3 regions of the Sphingomonas sp. GW821-FHT03E12 genome follow, and region 3 is predicted to be linked to each of the others. Evidence: predicted binding sites of a transcription regulator. Region 3 holds the regulator's gene; each other region holds the start of a gene.
What was found. Region 3 encodes LexA, which represses DNA repair genes until DNA is damaged. Its sites were predicted from a motif close to GTTCCNCNCTTGTTCT; they were not measured.
Positions count from the first base shown of each region.

Region 1 (7,452 bases), on a different contig from region 3:
CGAGCTATTGGTCCGACACAGCTTCGATCAGCTCCGCGAGCGCGCCAGCTGCTGGTGACAGCCCGGGGTGAAAGCGCCGCCGGACCACTCCGGCGGCGCCCAAACCTCACTCCGACGGGAAGCCGCGGCGCTTGAACAGCGCCTTCACATCGGGATCGCGGCCGCGGAAGGCCTTATAGGCTTCCTTGCGGTCGGTTTCGTTGCCGGTGGCAAGCAGGATGGTGCGGAACTTGTCGGCGACGGTCTTGTCCCAGACATTGCCCGTCTCGGTGAACGCCGCCCAGGTGTCGGCATCCATCGTCTCCGACCAGAGATAGCTGTAATAGCCCGCCGAATAGGCATCGGATGAGAAGAGGTGATTGAACTGCGGCAGGCGGTGCCGCATCACGATCTCCTTGGGCATCTTGAGCTCGGCCAGCGCGTCGCGCTCGAACGCGTCGGGATCGGTCACCGGCACGGTGCGGTCGTGCAGCTTCATGTCGACGATCGCCGAGGACAGATACTCGACCGTGCTGAAGCCCTGGTTGAAGGTGTCCGCCTTCTCGATCTTCGCGACCAGCGCCGCCGGGATCACCTCACCGGTCTTGTAATGCTTGGCGAAGCGGCTGAGTACGTCGGGCGTCAGCAGCCAGTTCTCGTTCACCTGGCTCGGATACTCGACGAAGTCGCGCGGCGTGCCAGCAAGGCCCGGGTAATAGACGTCGCCGATCAGGCTGTGCAGCGCATGGCCGAACTCGTGGAACAGCGTCGTCGCGTCGTCGAGGCTGATCAGCGTCGGTTCGCCGCCGCCGCCCTTGGTGAAATTGTTGTTGTTCGACGCCAGCACGATCTGGTCGCCCTTGATCCCCGAACGGGTGCGATAGGCGGTCGCCCAGGCGCCCGAGCGCTTTCCGGCGCGCGCGAAATTGTCGAGGTAGAAGACGCCGACAGTCTTGCCGAGGCGCGTCACCTCGAACGTGCGGACATCGGGGTGGAAGACGGGGATCGTACCCGTATTCTCCTTGAACTGCAGATCGTAGAGGCGGCCCGCGGCGTAGAACATGGCGTTCACCATGTTGTTGAGCTCGAGATAGGGCTTCACCTCGCTCTCATCGAGGTCGTACTTCGCCTTGCGGACCTTCTCCGAATAATAGCGATAGTCCCAGCCCTCGATCGTGATCTTGGGTCCCTTGCCCGCCGCGGCTTCGGCATCGGCAAGCGCCTGCATGTCGGCGACTTCCTCGATCGCGCGGGCGCGCGCGGCTGGCCACACCGACATCATCAGCTTCATCGCATTGGCGGGGGTTTCCGCCATCGTGTCGTCCATGCGGTAATCGGCATGGGTCTTGAAGCCGAGCACCTTGGCGCGCTCCTGGCGCAGCTTCAGGATCGCGGCGATGCTGGCGTTGGTGTCGTTCGCGTCACCATTGTCGCCGCGGTTGATATAGGCCTTGTAGACCTTCTCGCGCAGGTCGCGGCGGGTCGAGTACATCAGGAACGGCTGCATCGACGAGCGGGTGTTCTTGACCGCCCATTTGCCCGCCTGGCCGCGTGCCTTGGCCTCGTCGGCAAGGCTCGCCTTGAAGCTGTCCGAAAGCCCGGCGAGGTCCGCCTCACTGTCGAGGAAGATCGCGGTCTCCTCATCCGCCAGCACCTTGCGGCTGAAATCGGTGTAGAGCTTGGCCAGCTCGCCGTTGATGCGCTTCACCTCTGCCTTCTGCGCATCGTTGAGCAGCGCACCCGAGGTCACGTAACCGCGATAGCTGCGCTCGAGCAGGCGCAGCTGCTGGGGGTTGAGGCCCAGCGTCTGGCGCTTGTCGTACAGCGTCTTCACCCGCGCGAACATCTTGGGGTCGAGGCTCATCTCGGTGAAGAAGGCCGAGAGCTTGGGGCTCCACTCGGCGGCGATCTTCTGCACTTCGGGGCTGGCGAGGTTGCTGGTGTAGACACCCCAGACCGGGAAGACACGGGCCAGCGCACTGGTGTTCTTCTCCGACGCCTCGATCGTGTTGGCGAAGGTCGGCGCAGCGGGATTGTCACGAATCTTCGCGAATTCAGCGCGCGCCTCGGCCATCCCCTTTTCGAAGGCGGGGCCGAACATCGCCGGCGTCACCTTGTCCCATTGGGGAACCCCGTCGAACGGGCCGGGCCATTTATTGAGCATCGGCGCCGGATCGGCCGGAGCGGCAGCGGGAGCCGGAGAAGTCTGAGACATCGAACTGGCCTGTGCTGTAGTGGCAAGGAGCGAGACGGTGGCGAGCAGGATCGCGCCGGTGACGGGCTTCATCAAATTCCCCCAGGATCAGGTGTGATAGGCAGATGATACGCACCCGCATTTGTCATTGGCAAGCGGTTGACTCCACCTACCAATGGAACAAAATAGGAACAATTCGTCCCGAGTCGGAGTATCGAGGAAGGCATCATGGCCGATCCCGCCGTCATCAGCCAGCTGCGCGAGACGTTGCGCAGCATCGAAGGGAGCGGCTTTCGCCGCCGCCCGGTGCTGCCGTTCGGGCTTGGCCGGCTCGATGCGCGGCTGGCGGACGGCGGCCTGCGGCTTGATGCGCTGCATGAGGTGGCGGCAGCGACGCCGGACCTTGGCGACGATGCCGCCGCGACACTGTTCACTGCGGGAATCGCGGCACGCGCATGGGGGCCTGTGCTGTGGGTGGTACGGCGACGTGATCTCTTTGCCCCCGGCCTTTATCAGGTCGGCCTGGCACCCAAGCGCGTCCTCTATGCCGAAGCAGCGGACGATGACGAGTTGCTCGCGATCATGGAGGAGGGCCTGCGCCATCGCGGGCTTGGCGCGGTGGTGGGCGAGGCACGGCGCGTGACGATGCCGGCGACGCGGCGGCTGCAACTGGCCGCCGAGGGCGGGCGCACCATCGCTTTGCTGATGAAGCGGCATCCCCGCCAGGCGGGCGACCCGCTGAGCGCGCCGTCGGCGGCGGTGACGCGTTGGCGGGTGGCGTCCGCGCCCTCGGCGCCTCTGCCGGTGGAGGGCGTGGGACGTGCGCGCTGGCAGCTCGCCCTCGCGCGGCAAAAGGGGGGCGATCCTTTCGATATAGAGGTGGAGGCGTGCGATGAAACGGGTCGCTGCGCTCTTCCTGCCCCAATGGCCGATCGAACGGCTGTGGCGGGCAGAAGCGCATCCCGGCGCGCGGCCTGACCCCGCGTCCGCCATCCCCCCGGTGCCCGCCAGCCGCAAGCCCGCGCGGCATCAGGGCCATTGGCGTCCCGGCGCGCGCTGGGCCGGGGATACGGACGCGACGGTACGCCCGCTCTCTCGCCGTGCAGATCATGCCCCCCGCCTGACTTCGATCCGCAGCGGCAGCCGGATCGAGATCGCCGCGCTCTGCCCCCACGCGCAGGCGCTGGGACTGCGGCCCGGCATGGCGGTGACGCAGGCGCGGGCGCAAGTGCGTGGACTCGATATCCGCCCCGCCGATCCCGAGAGCGATCTTGCAGCACTCCGCCGCCTTGCCATCCTCGCAGCACGGCGCTGGTCGCCGGTGACGGCGCTGTCGGGGCACGACGGGCTGTTGCTCGACATCAGCGGTACCGCGCATCTGTTCGGCGGCGAGGAAGCGATGGTCCGCCGCATCGTCCGGTTGCTCGCGCGCGCAGGCTTCACCGCACAGATCGCGATTGCTGACACGGCAGGCGCAGCCTGGGCGTTGGCACGTTACACGGCGCACCCGATCCTGCTCTGCCCGCCCGGGGGACAGGCCGAAGCGCTTGCCGACCTCCCCGCCTCGGCGCTGCGGATCGATGCAGCGGCGGTCGAATTGCTCCAGCGGCTCGGCATCAGCCGGATCGGGCAACTGACCGACCTCCCCCGTGCGCCGCTGGCCCGCCGGTTCGGTGCGGCGAGTGTGTTGCGACTCGATCAGGCGCTCGGCGACATGCCCGAACCGCTCGATCCGGTGGTGCCGCCCGAAGCGATCGTCGCCCACCAGCGCTTCGCCGAGCCGGTCGCGACCGCGGAGGCGATCGAACACTGGCTGGGCGTCCTCGTCCCCCGGCTGACCATTGCGCTGGAGGCCGAGGGGCTGGGCGCGCAGGCGCTGGAGTGCATCGCGGACCGGGTGGACGGCGTGCCGCAACGCATCCGCGTCGGCCTTTCCCGGCCAAGCCGCGATCCCGCGCATCTGCTGCGCCTACTCAAACGCCGGATCGAGGATGTCGAACCCGGATACGGTATCGACGCCATCGCTCTGCATGTCCGCCGCGCCGCGCCACTCGGCCCCGAGCCGGTAGTCGAGCGGCTGGATGAGGAAACCGCGCCCGACCTAGCCCCGCTGGTCGATACACTGGCAACGCGCATCGGCCTGCGGCGAATGTGGCGGATGCGCGCAGTGGAAAGCGACGTGCCCGAGCGCGCGGCAGCGCGGACAGCAGTACTCGACCCGCCCGAACGCAGCGGTGCACGACCGAAGATCGACGATGTCGGGCAGCTCGACCGCAGCCCCGCACTGCATCCCTGGCATCCCGAATGGCCCAAGCCCGCGCGGCTGTTACGCCGCCCAGAACGGCTCGATCATGTCGTCGCCGAGCTGCCCGACCATGCCCCGCGCCGCTTCACCTGGCGCGGCCAGCCCCACCGCGTGGTGCGCGCCGACGGGCCTGAGCGCATCCACGGCGAATGGTGGAGGCACGCCGCCGAGGCCGATCAGGTCCGCGACTATTTCCGGGTCGAGGACGAGGCCGGGCGCCGCTACTGGCTGTTCCGCCGCGGCGATGGCGAACGGACCGCGACGGGTGACCTGAGCTGGTATCTTCACGGGGTATTCGGATGAATTACGCCGAACTCCAGGTCACGACGCATTACTCGTTCCTGCGCGGTGCCTCCGCGCCCAAAGACCTGTTCCAGCAGGCGGCCCTGCTTGGTCTGCCCGCGCTTGGCATCGTCGATCGTCATTCGGTGGGCGGTGTGGTGCGCGCGCTGGTCGCGGCCGAGGAACTTGCCGCGTTGGGCGTACCGGTCCGGATGATCGCGGGATGCCGGCTCGATCTGACCGACGGCAGTTCGGTGCTGGTCTGGCCCGAGGATCGCGCCGCATGGTCGCGGCTGACCCGCCTGCTGACGCTCGGCAAAGGACGTGCCGATGCACAGCGGGGCGAGAAGGGGCAATGCTTCCTTCACTGGGAGGATGTCGCCGAAGCCGCAGAAGGACTCGTCGGCGCGCTGGTACCCGGCATCGCTGATCCGGGTGACTTGCAAGCGCTCCGCTGGATGGCCGACGCGTTCGGGGATCGCGGCCATGTCTGCCTGACCCAGCACCGCCGCCCCAGCGACGCCCTGCGGCTGCATCGGCTGGACCAAGCGGTGCGGCGATTCGGGCTCACGCCGCTCGCGACCGGCGACGTCCTCTACGCCACCCCAGGCGAGCGGATGCTTCAGGACGTAGTCACCGCGATCCGCGAGAAATGCACGATCGACGAACTTGGCTTCCGCCGCGAGCGCAGCGCCGACCGTCACCTCAAATCACCACAGGACATGGCACGGCGTTTCCGCGACCATCCCGAAGCCCTGCGCGCATCGCTGGCCATTGCCGAACGATGCACCTTCTCGCTGCGCGATCTTCAGCACCAATATCCCGAGGAATATGTCATTCCCGGCCGCACCGCGCAGGAAGCGCTCAGCACGCTCGCCTGGAACGGGCTGAGACAGAGGTTCGGCGGCAACCCCTCACAAGCGCATCAGGAGCTGCTGATCCATGAGCTCGGCCTGGTCGAGCAAATGGGCTACGCGCCCTATTTCCTCACCGTCAATTCGATCGTCCAGTTTGCGCTCAGCCAGCAGATATTATGCCAGGGGCGCGGCAGCGCGGCCAACTCGGTGATCTGCTTCGCGCTCGGCGTCACCTCGATTGACCCGATCGAGCATCAATTGCTGTTCGAACGCTTCATCTCGACCGAGCGCAAGGAACCGCCCGATATCGATGTCGATTTCGAGCATGAGCGGCGTGAGGAGGTGATCCAGTGGATCTACGAAAGCTACGGCCATGACCATGCCGCGCTGACCGCAGTGGTCAGCCGCTTCCGCTCGCGCGGGGCGCTGCGTGAGGTCGGCAAGGTGATGGGCCTCCCCGAAGACCTGACCGCAGCCCTCTCAAGCCAGGTGTGGGGTTGGTCCAACGATGTCGATGACAAGCATGCCGACGCGCTCAACCTCGACCGCAATGATCCGCGCCTTGCACTGACGCTGGACCTGGCGCGCCAGCTGATCGGCACGCCGCGCCATCTGTCGCAGCATCCCGGCGGCTTCGTGCTGACTCGCGACAAGCTCCACGACCTGATCCCTGTCGAGCCCGCAGCGATGATCGATCGCCGCGTGGTCGAGTGGGAGAAGCTCGATATCGAGGAGCTGGGCTTCATGAAGGTCGACATCCTCGGGCTCGGCATGCTCGGCTGCATGCGCCGCACCTTCGATCTGCTTGCCGAGCACAAGCGAATCCATCTCACCCTTGCTTCGCCGCTGATGCAGAAGAACGACGGCCCCACCTTCGATATGATCCAGAAAGCCGACACGCTCGGTGTATTCCAGATCGAAAGCCGCGCGCAGATGTCGATGCTGCCGCGGATGAAGCCGGTCAATTTCTATGACATCGCGATCCAGGTCGCGATCGTCCGGCCCGGGCCGATCCAGGGCAATATGGTGCACCCCTATCTCAAGCGGCGGCAGAATCCCGATCTCGTCGACTACCCCACACCGGCACTCAAGGACGTGCTGCTCAAGACACTTGGCGTGCCGCTGTTTCAGGAACAGGCAATGCAGGTTGCGATTCACGGTGCCAACTTCACCCCGACCGAAGCCGACAGGCTTCGTCGTGCCATGGCGACCTTCAAGTCCAGCGGCGACATTGGTGAATTCGGTCCGAAACTGATCGAGGGGATGCGCCAGAACGGCATCAGCCAGGAATTCGCGGAGCGGATGGTCGAGCAGATCAAGGGCTTCAGCAATTACGGCTTTCCCGAGAGCCACGCGGCGAGCTTCGCCAAAATCGCCTACGCCTCATCCTGGATGAAATGCCATCATCCGGATGTGTTCTGCGCGGCGCTGCTCAATGCGCAACCGATGGGGTTCTACGCCCCTGCACAACTGATCCGCGACGCGCGCAATCACGGGGTCGAGACGCTTCCGGTATGCATCAACGACAGTGGCTGGGACACGCGCATCGTGGCCGATGTGCCGAACCTGCGCCCGCGCCATGCCGGTTTCTGCGGGACCGATTCGGGATGGGCGGAGCTGTTGCCGATACGCCTCGGGATGCGGATCGTGCAGGGACTGGCGCAGATCGACGCCGAAGCAATTCTGAAAGCTCGGGCGCAAGCGCCCTTCGTATCAATCGAGGATGTCTGGCGGCGTTCGCAGGTAAAGCCAGCCGCGCTCGAACGGCTGGCGCGGGCCGACGCCTTTCAGGCGCTCGGGCTCAACCGGCGGCAGGCGTTGTGGGCGATCAAGGG
Region 1 is NZ_JBWKUF010000001.1:366,242-373,693, forward strand. It holds gene AC07TU_RS01620 (nicotinate phosphoribosyltransferase) at 1-58, shown strand, start outside; gene AC07TU_RS01625 (M3 family metallopeptidase) at 107-2,266, opposite strand; gene AC07TU_RS01630 (ImuA family protein) at 2,402-3,151, shown strand; gene AC07TU_RS01635 (Y-family DNA polymerase) at 3,066-4,781, shown strand; gene AC07TU_RS01640 (error-prone DNA polymerase) at 4,778-7,452, shown strand, end outside.
Region 1: AC07TU_RS01630 (ImuA family protein) is a predicted target of LexA. The motif match lies at 2,351-2,366, and genes of this name have one in related genera.

Region 2 (7,452 bases), 230 kb from region 3:
CGGCCTCGTGTTCCATCAGGCGCGCACCTTGGCAGCATTGCGTGCAGCCTCAGCCACGGCTTCAAACCCCAGGCGGATCGAGGGATGCCGGGCGCTGTGCGGCAGCGCGGGGGCGAAGATGTCGAGGCCTGGCCATTCCGGCGGCGCATCGCGTTCGCCCGCCAGCCAGGCGGTGAGGTCGTCGCGCGCCGCCTCGAGCTCGTCCAGCGTCCGCCCCACCGCATGCGCGCCCATCAGCGACGCCGAAGCCTGCCCCAGCGCGCAGGCGCGGACGGTCATTCCGATCGCCGCCACCCTGCCCTCGCCGTCCAGATCGACATCGACCGCGACCCGGCTCCCGCAGACAGGCGAGCGCTTCTCGACGCTGGCCATCGGATCGGCCAGCCGCTCATGAAAGGGGATCGACGCCGCGAGCCGCAGAATCTGTGTGTTGTAGAGCGGCGCGTTCATTCGCCCGATGTATCGCGCCCGGCCCGGTTCGCAAGGCTCTGATTGCCCTCTTCCTCACCGAACACCGGCTCGCCGCGGCGGCGCTTGTCGACGAATTCGGCGATGCTCGCGCTGGTCGCGTTGAGCAGCGGATAGGTACGCGATTGCGTCATCCAGTCGGGCCGCTCCGACGGTCCGCCGCCGACCGTGTCCACCGCGAGCGTGACGAGCAGGAAGCCGAGGCTCACCAGGATCAGTCCCTTGACCGCGCCGAAGCCGAAGCCGAGCGCGCGATCGACCGGTCCGAGCAGCCCGCTGCGGGTGCGCGACCCGATCGCGTTCGCCACCAGCCGCCCGCCAAAGAAGGTGATGCCGGCGATCAGCGCAAAGGCCAGCACCGCCGCGCCCTGAACCGTCCCGACCGCATCGGCAAGGATCGCGGCGAGCGGCGTGTGGAGGAACTTGAGCGCGACCACCACCAGCAGCCAGGCCATCAGCGACAGCACTTCGGTGACGAAGCCGCGCATTACGCCCAGCACCGCTGCCCCCCCGACGGAGATCAGCACGATGATATCGATCGCGGTCAGTCCCATGCTCAACGACGTCCAGTTCCTTTGCCCGATCCCGCTCTTACCGCCGGGATGTGACTTGTCGAACCCCAGATTTAGGCTACGCGCCGCTTGATGCCCGATCCTGCCGCCATGCACACCAATCACACGGTCCGCGGCTTCACGCTGTTCATGGCCGGACTGGTGCTGTTCGCGTGCATGGACACGACGATCAAATATCTCGCCGCCTCCTATCCCGTACCGCTGATCGCGGCGGTGCGTTACGCCGTGAACCTCGTGTTGATGACGGCCTTGCTCGCGCCCTTTCACGGCCGCGAGATCGCCCGGACGCGGCGGACCGGCCTTGTCGTCGTCCGAGCCTGCACCCTTGCGCTCGGCACGCTCGCCGCGGGCTTCGCGCTCCAGCGGATGCCGGTCGCGGAGACGATGTCGATCATCTTCGTCGCGCCGATCATGGTGATCCTCGCCTCGGGCCCGCTGCTTGGCGAGCGGGTGAGCCGCAGCGGCTATCTCGCCGCCGCGACGGGTTTCATCGGGATCCTGCTCATCGCCCGGCCGGGCAGCGGGCTCGACCCGGCGGGGGTGTTCTGGGCCCTGCTGGCGATGACCACCACCACCGTCTATCAATTGCTCTCGCGCGTGCTGACCGCGAGCGAGAGCACGATCGCCCTGCTCTTCTACTCCGCGCTGGTGGGGACGATCGCCTATGGCATCGCCGCGCCCTGGTTCATCGGCGGCCCGCAGCCGGGACTGTTCGAGATCCTGCTGCTGATCAGCACCGGCGTCTATGGCGGGCTCGGCCATTTCCTGTTCACCGCCGCCTATCGCCACGCGCCTGCCTCGCTGCTTGCGCCGGCCAACTACGCCCAGCTGCTCTGGGCCGCGCTGCTCGGCTGGCTGGTGTTCGGTCATATCCCCGATCAATGGGGTCTGACCGGCATGGCGGTGATCGCCGGGTCGGGCGTGTTCGCCGCGCTTGGCACCCGCCGCCCGCCCGTCAAGCGAAGCGTCTAGGCGGTATATATCGTTTTTCGATAAATTCGTTTGACTGACAGCCGACCGCGATATATCGATATTCGATATTGACTATATCGGAGGTCGATAATGAATGGTGTCTCACGCAGCGATCCGCTGCTCACGATTACTCAGTTGCTCCTGCGGATCGGCATGGCCGTGCTCGCCCTTGGGATCGTATTGGCCGCCGGCGCGATCATCGCGCTGTTCTTCGTTCCCGGCCAGCAGCTGCTGCCACGGCTCTCCGCCGACGGCACGCTGGGCCTCGTCATCGCCGGCGCCGCACTTTGCGCGGTCATGATGGTCCTCTATTTCTTCTTCGTGCTGAACCTCAGCCGGATCGTCGCCACCGTCGGCACGGGCGATCCGTTCCAGCCTGAAAACGCCGACCGTCTGACCAAGATGGGCTGGCTCACCGTCGCGTTGCAGCTCTGCATGCTCGTCTTCGCCCCGCTCGTCGCCATGATCGCAGACCGGATCGGCGAGCCGGGCGGTGGGATCGACCTGACGTTCGACAGCCTGCTCCTCGCGCTCGTGCTGTTCGTCCTCGCCCGCGTCTTCCGCCACGGCACGGCGATGCGCGACGATCTTGAGGGGACGGTGTGATGGCGATCAACGTGATGCTCGACGATCTGCTGCACGAACGCCGCATGACCCTCACCGAATTTGCCGAGCGGATCGACCTGACCCTCGCCAATGCCTCGATCCTCAAGACCGGCAAGGCCAAGGCGATCCGCTTCACGACGCTGGAGGCGATGTGCCGGGTGCTGGACTGCCAGCCCGGTGACCTGCTCCGCTACGAACCCGAATCTTGACCCCGGCCCGAATCTTGACCCCGGCATCGGGCGGTCCTATGTGACCGCCCGAAGGCCACGTCCTTCCCCTGCATTGCGCAGGCTCCAAGTCCGGGACGGCCCGGCAGCTTTAGTCAAGGAAGCTGTCATGCCCTGGATTTATCTCACCGTTGCCGGCCTGCTCGAAATCGCCTGGGCGTTTCTGATGAAACAGTCCGACGGGTTCACCAAGCTCGGCCCCTCGATCGCCACGCTGGTCACCATGGCCGCAAGCTTTGCCTTGCTCTCGCTGGCGATGAAGTCGCTGCCGCTCGGCACCGCCTACACCATCTGGACCGGCATCGGCGCCGTCGGCGCGTTCGTCGTCGGCATCGCGGTGCTCGGCGAACAGGCGACGCCGATGCGCATCGTCGCCGCAGCGCTGATCGTCGGCGGCCTGGTGCTGATGAAGCTCTCGTCGCAGAGCTGATTCCCAAAAAGAAGGAGGCCACGCCCTCCCCTGCCCAATTGCAGGTCCAAGACCGGGACGGCCCGGCACCCCTTTCATCCAAGGAGTGCCCATGCCCCCTGCGCTGCTCGAATGGCTGCCGATCCTGTTGTTCCTCGGCGTCGCGCTATTGCTGTCGCTGGGTTTCGTGCTCGCGCCGATCGTCGCGTCGCGTTTCACCGGCACGCACCAGCCGACGCCGGAAAAGCTCACCGAGTATGAATGCGGCTTCCCCGCGTTCGAGGCGCCACGCAAGGGGTTCGACGTCCGCTTCTACCTCGTCGCGATCCTGTTCATCATCTTCGACCTCGAAGCGGCCTTCCTCTTCCCTTGGGCGGTCAGCGTGTTCGATGTCGGCTGGGAAGCCTGGATCGGGATGATGATCTTCCTCTTCGTGCTCACCTGCGGGCTGATCTACGAATGGAAGATGGGCGCGCTCGACTGGGAATGATCGCGTTCAGGACTTCCAGCCGATCGACTTGAAGAAGCGGTCGGACGGCCACCTCTTGTCGTTCTTGTAGTGGCGGACCGAATAGGACAGCCATTTATTGCCGACAATCATGTTGCGCGACACTTCGACCTGGGTGCGATCGTTGCCAAAGGTATCATATGTCCGCACGACCTCGACGCCACGCATGCCCGGCAGCAACATCTCCTCTGGACGCAAGGGACGCTGGCTGATCAGCGTCGCGCCGCTCAGCGCATCGCCTCCGGTCGACGTGAACTCCCTGAGCTTCGCATCGACGTCATAGGGTTTGTCGGCAATCACCGCCTGCAGGAAGAAAAAGGCCTCCATTTCGAAGTCGGCTTTGCGAATGGTGCTGTTGAGCTGGATCACGCGGCCTTTGGCGACATCGGTCCATTCGTCGAACCGCTCGGGCGTGCCGGGCAGCTCGGCAGTCAGCCCCGTCGGCTGGCTGTAGCGCTGCCATGTCGTCTGCGCGACGGCCGGCGCCGCAGTGATCGCTACGGCAGCGAATAATCCCCAAGTCCGCATATCCATTCCCCCCAAGAACCGATCACGCGAGCCTAGGACAAGCATTGAGAACGGCAAGGGAAATCCGCCAGCGCGTTCACCGCCCCAGCATATGCTCGACGAACCCGCCCAGGTTCTTGAAGCCGGTCAGCGCAACACTCCCTTCCTTGCCTTGCGCGGCGGGGGCGAGCGCGCGGGTGAAGCCGAGCTTGCCCGCTTCCTTGAGCCGCAGCGCGCCATGCGCGACCGGGCGCACCTCGCCCGACAACGCGATCTCGCCGAACACCACTGCGTCGGCCGCAACCGGCCGTTCGGACAGCGCCGACACCAATGCCGCCGCCACGGCAAGGTCCGCCGCCGGATCCTGGACGCGATAGCCGCCCGCGATGTTGAGATAGACTTCGCTGGTCGAGAAACTGAGCCCGCACCGCGCCTCCAGCACCGCCAGGATCATCGCCAGCCGCCCCGAATCCCAGCCGACCACCGCGCGCCGCGGGGTCGCCCCTGAGGCGAGCCGCACCACCAAAGCTTGGATCTCGACCAGCACCGGCCGGGTGCCTTCGAGCGCGGGGAAAACCACCGTCCCGGTTACGCTCTCGTCGCGGCTGGTGAGGAACAGCGACGATGGGTTGCCGACCTCGGCCAGCCCTTCGGACTGCATCGCGAACACGCCGATCTCGTCGGTGCCGCCGAAGCGGTTCTTCACCGCCCGCAGGATGCGATATTGGTGGCTGCGCTCGCCCTCGAACGCCAGCACGGTATCGACCATATGCTCGAGCACGCGCGGCCCGGCGAGGCTGCCGTCCTTGGTGACATGGCCGACCAGCACCACCGCCGTCCCGCGCTCCTTGGCGAAGCGGATCAGCTCCTGCGCCGATGCGCGTACCTGGCTCACCGTTCCCGGCGCACCCTCGATCAGGTCGCTGTGCATCGTCTGGATCGAATCGATGATCAGCAGCCGCGGCGCCGCGGCTCCGCCCAGCGTGGTCAGGATATCGCGGACCGATGTCGCCGCCGCCAATTGGACGGGCGCATTGCCCAACCCCAGCCGCCGCGCGCGCAGCCGCACCTGATCGGCCGCCTCCTCGCCCGAAACATAGGCGACACCAAGGCCTTGCAAGGCCATCTTGGCAGCCGCTTGCAGCAACAGGGTCGACTTACCGATCCCGGGATCACCGCCGATCAGCGTGGCGCTCGCCTCGACGAAACCGCCACCCAGCGCGCGATCCAGCTCGGCGATCCCGGTCGGCATCCGGTCGGGCAGCGGCACATCGGTATCGAGGCCGGACATCGAGATCATCCGCCCGCCGCCCTGCAGATTATGCTTGGCCTGGAACGGCGTCACGACGGCGCCGGCATCCTCCACCAGCGTATTCCAATCCCCGCAATCGGCACATTGCCCCGCCCATTTGGACGACACCGATCCGCATTGCTGACAGACATAACGCTTCTGAAGCTTGGCCATGTGGCCCGCTTAGCAGCAGCGGAACGAATTAGGAACAGCGTTTCGTTTCCCGCACGAATCCTTTCCGGCCGAACTCAACGGTATCGATCCGCAGGATTAGCTGATGGGGGTCGTGGACGTCTGGCTTGGTGATTACCTGATGCCGCGCTGTTCAATGCAGCTTCGCTGCTCAGCCGCATTCCATTGCGCGGCCACTGCATGAAGCCCAACCGATAACAGCGGCAAGGCGAGAGCAATCACAAACTTTCCGGTCTTCGGGGCAAGCTTCAGTCTTCCCATGAAAACTGCGTTCGTGAAAAACGCGACAACGATGCAGACCTGCGTGAAGATGTAAAACCAGCTCACCGGTTCGCATGGAATCGCCGTGCTAAGAAGCAGCCACGCGACCGAGGCGAGACCCGCGAGAAAGAAGGTGAAGCTCAGCACCGTGGCAAAGGCGGGAACTAGCCAACGTTCAAACATGCTGCCGACCTGCTTGCTGTGGGTGGTCCGGGGCAAACGCTTACCACAAGAGGCAGGATTGGAAATCGCCCCTATCGCGTCTCCCGATAATTCGCCTCCTGCATCTTGATCCATCGGCTCTTCAGCGCGCCCGGACGGTCCGGGTAGCGTTCCTCCCGAAACTCCGCCCCTTCGATCCGGTCGATGCGGAAGCTGCGAAAGTCATTGCGCAGTTCGCACCACGCGAACACCATCCGCACCGCGTCGCGATAGCCGATCAGGAAGGGCCAGATCGTCCGCCGCGACCGCCGCCCCTCGCCATCGCCATAGGCCAGGTCGAGCTTGAACCCGCGTCGGCACCACAGGCGCAGCTGGGCCATGTCGATCGGCTCGGGCTGCTCCTCTGCCCAGCGCGGCGGCGTCGCGACCACCGGCTCCAGGATCAGCGCGCGTAGATTCTCGGGCACGGTGGCGGCAAGCTTGGCGAGCAAATCCTCGGCGGCGCGCGCCAGCACGCGATCACCCTGCGCCTTGACCCATTGCGCGCCCAGCACCGCGGCCTCGACCTCATCGGTGGTCAGCATCAGCGGCGGCAGATCGAACCCGCTGTCGAGGACATAGCCGATCCCGGCCTCACCCCGGATCGGCACGCGCTGCGCCATCAGCGTGGCGATATCGCGGTAGATGGTGCGCTTCGACGTCTCCAGTTCCTCGGCGATCGCATCGGCGGTGACGGGACGGCTGTGGCGCCGCAGCAGCTGGATGATCTGAAAGAGACGGTCGGCGCGGCGCATGGGGCGATCCTTACATCTGGTCCGCCGTCACCCCGATCTTGTGCCGGGGTCCACCTTGCCGCGCGCTATGTACATCGAGCCTCTTGCCCCTCGCGTGCCGCCTCGGTGGACCCCGGCACAAGGCCGGGGTGACGGATAAGTCAGGCTGCTTCGCTGCAACCTCAATTTCAACCCTACTGCCATACTGCTGACAGCATGTTGGCAGCAGGGTGGCAGTAGCAGGGTTTCAACGACGGCGACACCCGCCGGCCGGAACCTGAAAGGACAGCGCGATGATCACCTTCTACCACTCGCCCGAAACCCGCTCGGGGCGCACCATGTGGCTGATGGAGGAAAGCGGTCTCCCCTTCGAGACGCGCTATGTCACGATCGAGCATATGGACGGCCGCGGCGCCATCGATCCCGCCAACATCCATCCCGATGGCCGCGTGCCCGCGATCGTCCATGACGGCGTGGTGATCTCCGAGAGCTACGCCATCGCCA
Region 2 is NZ_JBWKUF010000004.1:558,868-566,319, reverse strand. It holds gene AC07TU_RS15900 (cation:proton antiporter domain-containing protein) at 1-16, opposite strand, end outside; gene AC07TU_RS15895 (iron-sulfur cluster assembly scaffold protein) at 16-450, opposite strand; gene AC07TU_RS15890 (CvpA family protein) at 447-1,022, opposite strand; gene AC07TU_RS15885 (DMT family transporter) at 1,131-2,012, shown strand; gene AC07TU_RS15880 (DUF2975 domain-containing protein) at 2,103-2,618, shown strand; gene AC07TU_RS15875 (helix-turn-helix domain-containing protein) at 2,618-2,827, shown strand; gene AC07TU_RS15870 (DMT family transporter) at 2,955-3,275, shown strand; gene ndhC (NADH-quinone oxidoreductase subunit A) at 3,367-3,744, shown strand; gene AC07TU_RS15860 (hypothetical protein) at 3,751-4,290, opposite strand; gene radA (DNA repair protein RadA) at 4,367-5,734, opposite strand; gene AC07TU_RS15850 (hypothetical protein) at 5,867-6,196, opposite strand; gene AC07TU_RS15845 (helix-turn-helix transcriptional regulator) at 6,268-6,969, opposite strand; gene AC07TU_RS15840 (glutathione S-transferase family protein) at 7,242-7,452, shown strand, end outside.
Region 2: radA (DNA repair protein RadA) is a predicted target of LexA. The motif match lies at 5,755-5,770, and genes of this name have one in related genera.

Region 3 (7,452 bases):
CTTATGCCAGCACAGCGATGGCGGCCCGCCATCGGGCGTCACTGGACGCCGGGCAAGCTCGAGTGGGATCAGCAGCGCATCGTAGAAGGAAGCCGCGCGATCGAGGTCGCTGACGCCGACGGTTATGTGGCTGAACATCACCACGCCTTCAAATCCCGTTGACGATCGAAGCGAGCGCCTTCAGCCGAGCGTCATTGCGACGGTAGAATGTCCATTGCTTGATCCGCTTCGGCGTCACCAGACCGCTGCCCTGCAGCACCCGCATATGTTCGCTGAGTGTCGATGCATTGATGCCGAGCTTCTCCGCGATGAGCTGACCGCATACGCCATCTTCGATCAGGTCACCGTCCCGCTGTGGCGGAAAATGCGCGGTCGGTTCCCTGAGCCAGGCCAGGATCTGAAGGCGGCGATCGTTGCCCAGGGCGCGGAACAGCTCTGCGTCGGTCATATTCGATAGTTTGCCAATCAACGAAATGCGTGTCAATCATGCAGCGGATTGGAGTCGTACATGCCCAGATTGCCCTTCTTCACTGCTGATGTTTTTACGGACCAGCGCTTCGGTGGGAATCCACTCGCCGTGGTGATGGGAGGCGAAGCGCTCGACAGCGCGACGATGCAGGCGGTGGCGGCCGAGTTCAATCTCAGCGAAACCACCTTCATCCTGCCACCGGCCGATCCCGTGAACACGGCGCGTGTCCGTATCTTCAACCGCACGGCGGAGATGGCCTTTGCAGGGCACCCGATGGTCGGCACCGCCTTCGTTCTCGCCGGTCAACAACCCGGCCTGACAGACGCGACGTTCGAGATTCCCGCCGGGCTTGTCCGCGTCAGGATCGAGCGGGATGCCCAGGGTACGCCCGTTGCCGCCACGATCGCGGCGCCGCAACCATTGAGCATCGGTGAGCCAATTGCGGTCGATGTCATCACGCAGGTCTTGCGGTTGGAGACCGGCGACGTCGTAACCGCAACGCATCCGCCGATCGTCGCATCGAACGGCAACCCCTATGTCATCGCGGAACTGACCAGCGACGCGCTCGCACGCTGTGCCCCCGATCTTGCGGCATTCAGGGCGGCGCTTGCTGCCCATCCGCATCTGGGCAACCGATTCTCGGTCCATGTCTATTGCAAGCAGGGGCGCGCCCTTCGCGCCCGGATGTTCGCGCCGTTGGCCGGGACGTGGGAAGATCCCGCCACCGGAAGCGCGAACGCGCCCCTTGCCTGCCTGCTGCTGTCGTTTGAGCCGGATAGCGATGAAGCCCGCTTCCTGATCCATCAGGGTGTCGAAATGGGCAGGCCAAGCCTGTTGGACGTCGAGGCACGCCGTTCACCGGAAGGCATTGTCGCGACCCTGCGTGGCGCGTGCGTCGCCGTCATGGAGGGGGAAATCCGCGTGTGATCGAGGGAGGTTCGGTCGAGCGCTCGCCTCCATCGCGACGTCGCGCTACTCCATCCCCGGGTAGCGTGCGAACTCCGGAAGATTATGCATATCCTTCATCCAGCCGATGCGCTCGGCGACCTGGATGTGCGCGCCGGCGGGGATCACGTCGGGATCGTCGAGCGTTGCGACCTGCGTATCGACGATGCCGGGAAGGTTCTCCGCATTGCGGTAGAACAGGCCCGTCCCGCAGGTGCCGCAGAAATAGCGGCGGCCATGTTCGGATGAGGCATATTCCTGTGGTTCGCCCCGGGTGACGCTGAGCGCGTCCTCCTGGAACATCGCCCAGCCGACCATCGGCGCGCCCGATGCGCGGCGGCAGTCGGTGCAGTGGCACAGCGCGTGATGCATCGGATCGCCGGTCAGTGTGTAACGAATCGCGCCGCAATGGCAGCCGCCTTCAAGGGTGGTCATTGCTCTCTCCTGTCACTGGGTGGACGCATGCAGGATAGGCACGGCAGGCGCGCGCTCAATTACCTGGAAGGTAAAGGCGCAGGGCTGCAGTACGGCCTGGCAGGTCCGAAATCATGATCAATGGAAAGGGCGGCCGCAGCCGCCCTTCGCATTCAGTAGCGCCGCAGCAAGCCCGCGAGGCGGCCCTGGACGCGCACCTGATCGGGGCGGTAGCGCTGCGGATCATAGGCGCGGTTGGCCGGATCGAGCCGGACCATGCTGCCTTCGTTGCGGAAATATTTGAGCGTCGCCTCGCTGTCCTCGATCAGCGCCACGACGATTTCGCCGTCGCGGGCCGTCTCCTGACGGCGGATCAGCGCATAGTCGCCGTCGAAGATCCCGGCCTCGACCATCGAATCCCCGGCGACCTCGAGCGCGTAATGTTCGCCCGAGCCGAGCAGGGCGGCGGGGACCGGGAGCATGGTCGAGCCTTCCAGCGCCTCGATCGGCACGCCCGCGGCGATGCGGCCGTGCAGCGGAATCTCGATCACATCGTTTGCGGGGGCCGGCTGCGGCGCGGGGCGAGCGAGCGTGACGACATTGTCCTTGGCGGGGGCGGCCTTTTTGGGCTCGGCACGCTCAGGCATCTTGAGCACTTCGAGCGCGCGCGCGCGATTAGGCAGGCGGCGCAGGAAGCCGCGTTCCTCGAGTGCGGAGATCAGCCGGTGGACGCCCGACTTCGACTTGAGATCGAGCGCGTCCTTCATCTCCTCGAACGAGGGCGAGACGCCGGTCTCGTTCAACCGGTCGGCGATGAAGCAGATCAGCTCATGCTGCTTCTTCGTAAGCATCGGACGTTCTCCATCTGGAACAGACATGGAACGTTTACGCCTTGTTCTTGTATGATGTCAAGGCGGAGCTTCACCAGAAAGGCAGGATTTCCACCGAGTCGCCGGTTTGCGCGGGTTGCGCGTGGGGCGAGCGCACGATCAGGCAGTCCGCGCGGGCGAGCGTGCGGAGCATCGAGCTGTCCTGGATTGCGGCGGCGACGACGCGTCCGTCGCGATGCGCGGCGCGCAGATAGTCGGCGCGCGGTCCGTTGGCGGGGAGCGGTTCGCCGAGTGTTGCGGTGCGCATCCGCGGCAGCGGATCGGCAGCGCCCGAGAGATGCGCGACGAGCGGGAGAAGAAAGAGCTGCGCCGTGACGAAGGCGGAGACCGGGTTGCCGGGCAGCCCCAGCACCATTGTGGCGCCAAGTTTCCCCGCCATCATCGGTTTGCCGGGGCGGAGCGCGATCTTCCAGAAATCGATGTCCGCGCCAGCCGCCAGGAGCGCGGGCCGGACAAGGTCATGGTCACCGACCGATGCGCCGCCGGTGGTGACGAGGATATCGGTGCCGACCCCGGCAAAGGTCGCCGCCAGGATATCGTGCCGGTCGGGCAGGATGCCGAGGTCGGTGATCTCGACCGGAAGCCCAGCCAGCATAGCGGCGAGCATCATGCCGTTGCTCTCGGGCAACTGACCGGGGGCGAGCGGTTCGCCGGGCGTGCGCAACTCGTCGCCCGTCGCGGCGATCGCGATGCGGATGCGGCGGCGAGCGGGCAGGGTGGCATGGCCGGCGACCGCGGCGAGTGCGATCCGGGCGGGGGTCAGACGCTCACCAGCGGAGATCAGCGTTTCACCCGCGCGGAAATCGAGCCCGGCCGCGCGGACATTGCGGCCTTTGCCGGCGGGTCCGTCGCCGTCGAGGTGCAGACGGCTGCCTTCGCGCCGCGCTTCCTCCTGCACCAGCACGGTATCGGTACCGTCAGGCAGGACGGCGCCGGTGAAGATGCGTACCGCCTGATGTGCGGCGACGATGCCCGCGGACGGGCGGCCGGCGGCGCTTTCGCCGGTCACGTCCCAAGGGCCGGGCAGATCGGCGAAGCGAATCGCATAGCCGTCCATTGCCGATACCGGCTGCTCTGGTTGCGTGCGCAAGGCGGTGACGGCCGCGGCGGCCCATCGGCCGCAGGCTTCGTTGAGCGGTATGTCTTCCACCGAAATCGCGGACGCAAGCGCGAGCAGGCGGTGCTGGGCTTCGGCGACGGGAAGAAGGTGGTCCATCGCCGCGGGGGTACCGCGCGGCGGCGGCTGGGTCGAGAGGATCAGCGCGCCGGGCGTGCCGCTTCGGTCAGCCGCGCCATCTCATGCGGGCGCAGCGCGATGCGGAATTCGGCGACGTGCCGCGCACCGTGGCATTCGATCACCCGGATCGGCCAGCCGCCTATTCCAGGCAGCGAAAGCCAGAGCGAGGAGAGCGGGGCGAATTCGGTCGCGCTTTCGAACTCGGTGAGCGTGCTGCTGAGCGTATTGAGCTGCGCATTCCACCAATTGGCGCCCGAGCGGACATGGGTGGCGATATCGAGCTTGAGGGCATCCTTGACCGCGCCCAGCGCCGAGGGGGCATATTCCTGCACCGGAGTGCCATTGGGGCCGGGGCGGCGCGTCGCGATCTTGCGCAGCCAGGGCATCAGGATCTGCCAGCCGAGCTCCTCGACAAAGGCGATGCCGGCCTGACCGCGTTCGGTCCAGCGCACCTCACCCTGGATCGGGCGCAGGCCGTCGAGCGTCAACTCGACCTGCTCGCCGGGCGTCAGCACCGCGCGCGTCTCGACACCGACGCCGGCGGTGGAGAGGTTGCGCGTCCAGGCAAAATCGACCTGGCCATTGTGCCGCACGCAGAGACGGTGGCGCAGCTCGATACGCGGCATCTGGCGCCGCTCGGCCGGAAGCGCCGCGAGGCAGCGGGCGAGCGCGCCCACGACGTCGAGCGGTTCATCGAACCGGAAGGCGACCGCGTCGGGATCGTCGCCGACGATCGATCCGTCGGCGGCGAGGCCGAAGGGCAGCTCGATCGTCGCGCGTGCGCCGTTGCTGACCGGGCCGGAGACGGTGAGCGATGCGCCGGCCGATGTGAGGCGGTGGACGAAACAGTTCCGCTCGCCCGCGCTGCCGAGCAGCAGTCTTGCAGGCGATGCATCCTCGACCGCACCGGGTGCAGCGTCTAGCTCGCCGGACAGCGAGAAGATCGCTGATCGTGCCGGAAGTGTCATTGGATCCCCACCCGTTTGTCGGGAGGACCGTGCGCGCTTGCCCCTCAAGAATGTCTGAGCGAGCAGGGTGGAGTGAAAATTAACCTTCTGGGTTCACCCAGTCTCCGGACTTGCCGCCTGTCTTGGAAACGAGACGGATATCCTCGATCCGCATCGCCTTATCGATCGCCTTGGCCATGTCGTAGACGGTGAGCAGCGCGACCGAGACCGCGGTGAGCGCCTCCATCTCGACGCCGGTCCGGCCGGTCAGCGCGACGGTTGCGGTCGCGGTGACCCCGGTCGCGTCAGGGACAAGATCGAGTGTGATCTTCGTCAGCGCCAGCGGGTGGCAGAGCGGAATGAGGTCGCTGGTCTTCTTCGCCGCCATGATTCCGGCGACGCGTGCGACCGACAGGACGTCGCCTTTCTTGACCAGGCCGTCACGAATCGCCGCGGCGGCCGCCGACGACATGGTGATGCGGCCGGAGGCGATGGCTTCCCGCTGTGTTTCGGCCTTCGCTCCCACATCGACCATGCGCGCGGCGCCGTTTTCGTCGAGATGGGTGAGGTCGCTCATCCCACCAGCGCCCGCGTCGCCGCCTCGACATCGTCCTGCCGCATCAGCGATTCGCCGATCAGGAAGCAGCGCACGCCATGTTCCGCCATGGCGTCGAGGTCGGTGCGCGAGGTGAGGCCGCTTTCGGCGACGAAGGTGCAGCCTTCGGGTGCGCGGCCGACAAGTTCATAGGTTCTGTCAAAGGAGACAGAGAAATCCTTGAGGTTGCGGTTGTTGACTCCGATCAGCCGCGAGCGGAGCGCCAGAGCGCGCTCGAGTTCGGCTTCGTCGTGGACCTCGACCAGCACGTCCATGCCGAGGCCGAGCGCGGCATCCTCGATCTCTGCCATCTGCGCATCCTCGAGCGCGGCGACGATGATCAGAATCGCGTCGGCGCCGATACTGCGCGCCTCCAGCGCCTGCCACGGATCGATCATGAAATCCTTGCGGATCACCGGCAGGTTGCACGCGGCGCGTGCCGCGATGAGATAATCCTCATGCCCCTGGAAGAATTCGGCGTCGGTCAGCACCGACAGGCATGCCGCGCCGCCGGCTTCGTAGGCCCGGGCGTGAGCCGGCGGGTCGAAATCGGCGCGGATCAATCCCTTGGACGGGGAAGCTTTCTTGATTTCTGCGATCAGGCCGTAGCCATTTGCGGCCTTGGCATCGAGCGCGGCGCGGAACCCGCGCGGCGGGGTCTGGGCGAGTGCACGGGCCTGAAGGTCGGCGAGCGCGGTCGCCGCCTTGCGTTCGGCGACTTCGCGCCGCTTCACTTCGAGGATCTTGTCGAGCGTGTTCATGCTGCGGCGATCCAGCAGTCGAGCAGCGCGTTGGCAAGCCCCTTGTCGATCGTTTCGGCGGCTTCCTCCGCGCCTGCGCGCAGATCGACCGCTTCGCCCGCGACGACCAGCGCGGCAGCGGCATTGAGCAGCACCGCGTCGCGATAGGGGCCGCGCTCGCCCTGGAGCAGCTTGCGCAGCGCGGCGGCGTTCTCGCGTGCGTCGCCGCCGCGCAGGCTGACCAGCGGGTGTGACGCGAGTCCGGCGTCGGCAGGGGTGACCCGCGATGGCAGGCTGACGTCGCCAATGCTGACGACCAGGCTGCCGCCTTCGGGCGAGAGCTCGTCGAGCCCTTCTTCGCCGGCGACGATCGCCGCGCCCTTGACGCCCAGCTGCTCCAGCGCCTGGGCATAGATCGGGGCATAATCGGGCCGGGCGATGCCGATCAGCTGGCGCTGGACCCCGGCGGGATTGGCGAGCGGGCCCATCAGGTTGAAGATCGTCCGCCGCGCGATCCGGCGGCGCAGCGGCGCGATCCGCCCCATCGCCGGGTGATGCTTGGCCGCGAAGAGAAAGGCGATGCCGAGATCGTTCAGATGTGCTTCGGCATTCTCAGCCGCGCGATCGAGATCGAGGCCGAGCGCCTCCAGCGTATCCGCCGCACCCGACTTGGACGATGCCGCGCGGTTGCCGTGCTTGGCGACCGGCACCCCGGCCGCCGCGACGACGATCGCGACCGCGGTCGAGACATTGAGCGTGTGGTGGCCATCGCCGCCGGTGCCGCACACGTCGATGGCGTTGGCGGGGGCACTGACCGGGATTACCCTCTGGCGCATCGCGCGGGCGGCTTCGGCGATCTCGATGCTGGTCTCGCCGCGTTCGGAAAGGGCGATCAGGAACGCCTCGATCTCGGGCTCGGTCGCATTGCCGTCGAGAATGTCGGCGAACGCCTGCGCGGCGGCTTCGCGGACGAGCGGCGTGGCGGGATCGGGAAGGAGGCTGAAGCGGGTCACGCCGCTTCTATTGGGGCGTGGGCGGACCAAGTCGAGCAAATCCTGCTTGGGGTTACCGCGTTTGCCCGTTGCGTGAGCAGTCCAAAGACGGAATGAAATGCCATATGAAGGCATTGCTTCCCTTGATTGCCCTCGCGCTGGCGGCACCCGCTTCGGCAGCGCTTCCGCAACGGATGTATCTTGTTTCGATCGTCGGACTCGG
Region 3 is NZ_JBWKUF010000004.1:327,401-334,852, forward strand. It holds gene AC07TU_RS14780 (VOC family protein) at 1-138, opposite strand, end outside; gene AC07TU_RS14785 (ArsR/SmtB family transcription factor) at 149-448, opposite strand; gene AC07TU_RS14790 (PhzF family phenazine biosynthesis protein) at 509-1,396, shown strand; gene AC07TU_RS14795 (GFA family protein) at 1,442-1,849, opposite strand; gene lexA (transcriptional repressor LexA) at 2,002-2,679, opposite strand; gene AC07TU_RS14805 (molybdopterin molybdotransferase MoeA) at 2,750-3,934, opposite strand; gene AC07TU_RS14810 (PilZ domain-containing protein) at 3,976-4,923, opposite strand; gene moaC (cyclic pyranopterin monophosphate synthase MoaC) at 5,003-5,479, opposite strand; gene trpC (indole-3-glycerol phosphate synthase TrpC) at 5,476-6,258, opposite strand; gene trpD (anthranilate phosphoribosyltransferase) at 6,255-7,250, opposite strand; gene AC07TU_RS14830 (hypothetical protein) at 7,355-7,452, shown strand, end outside.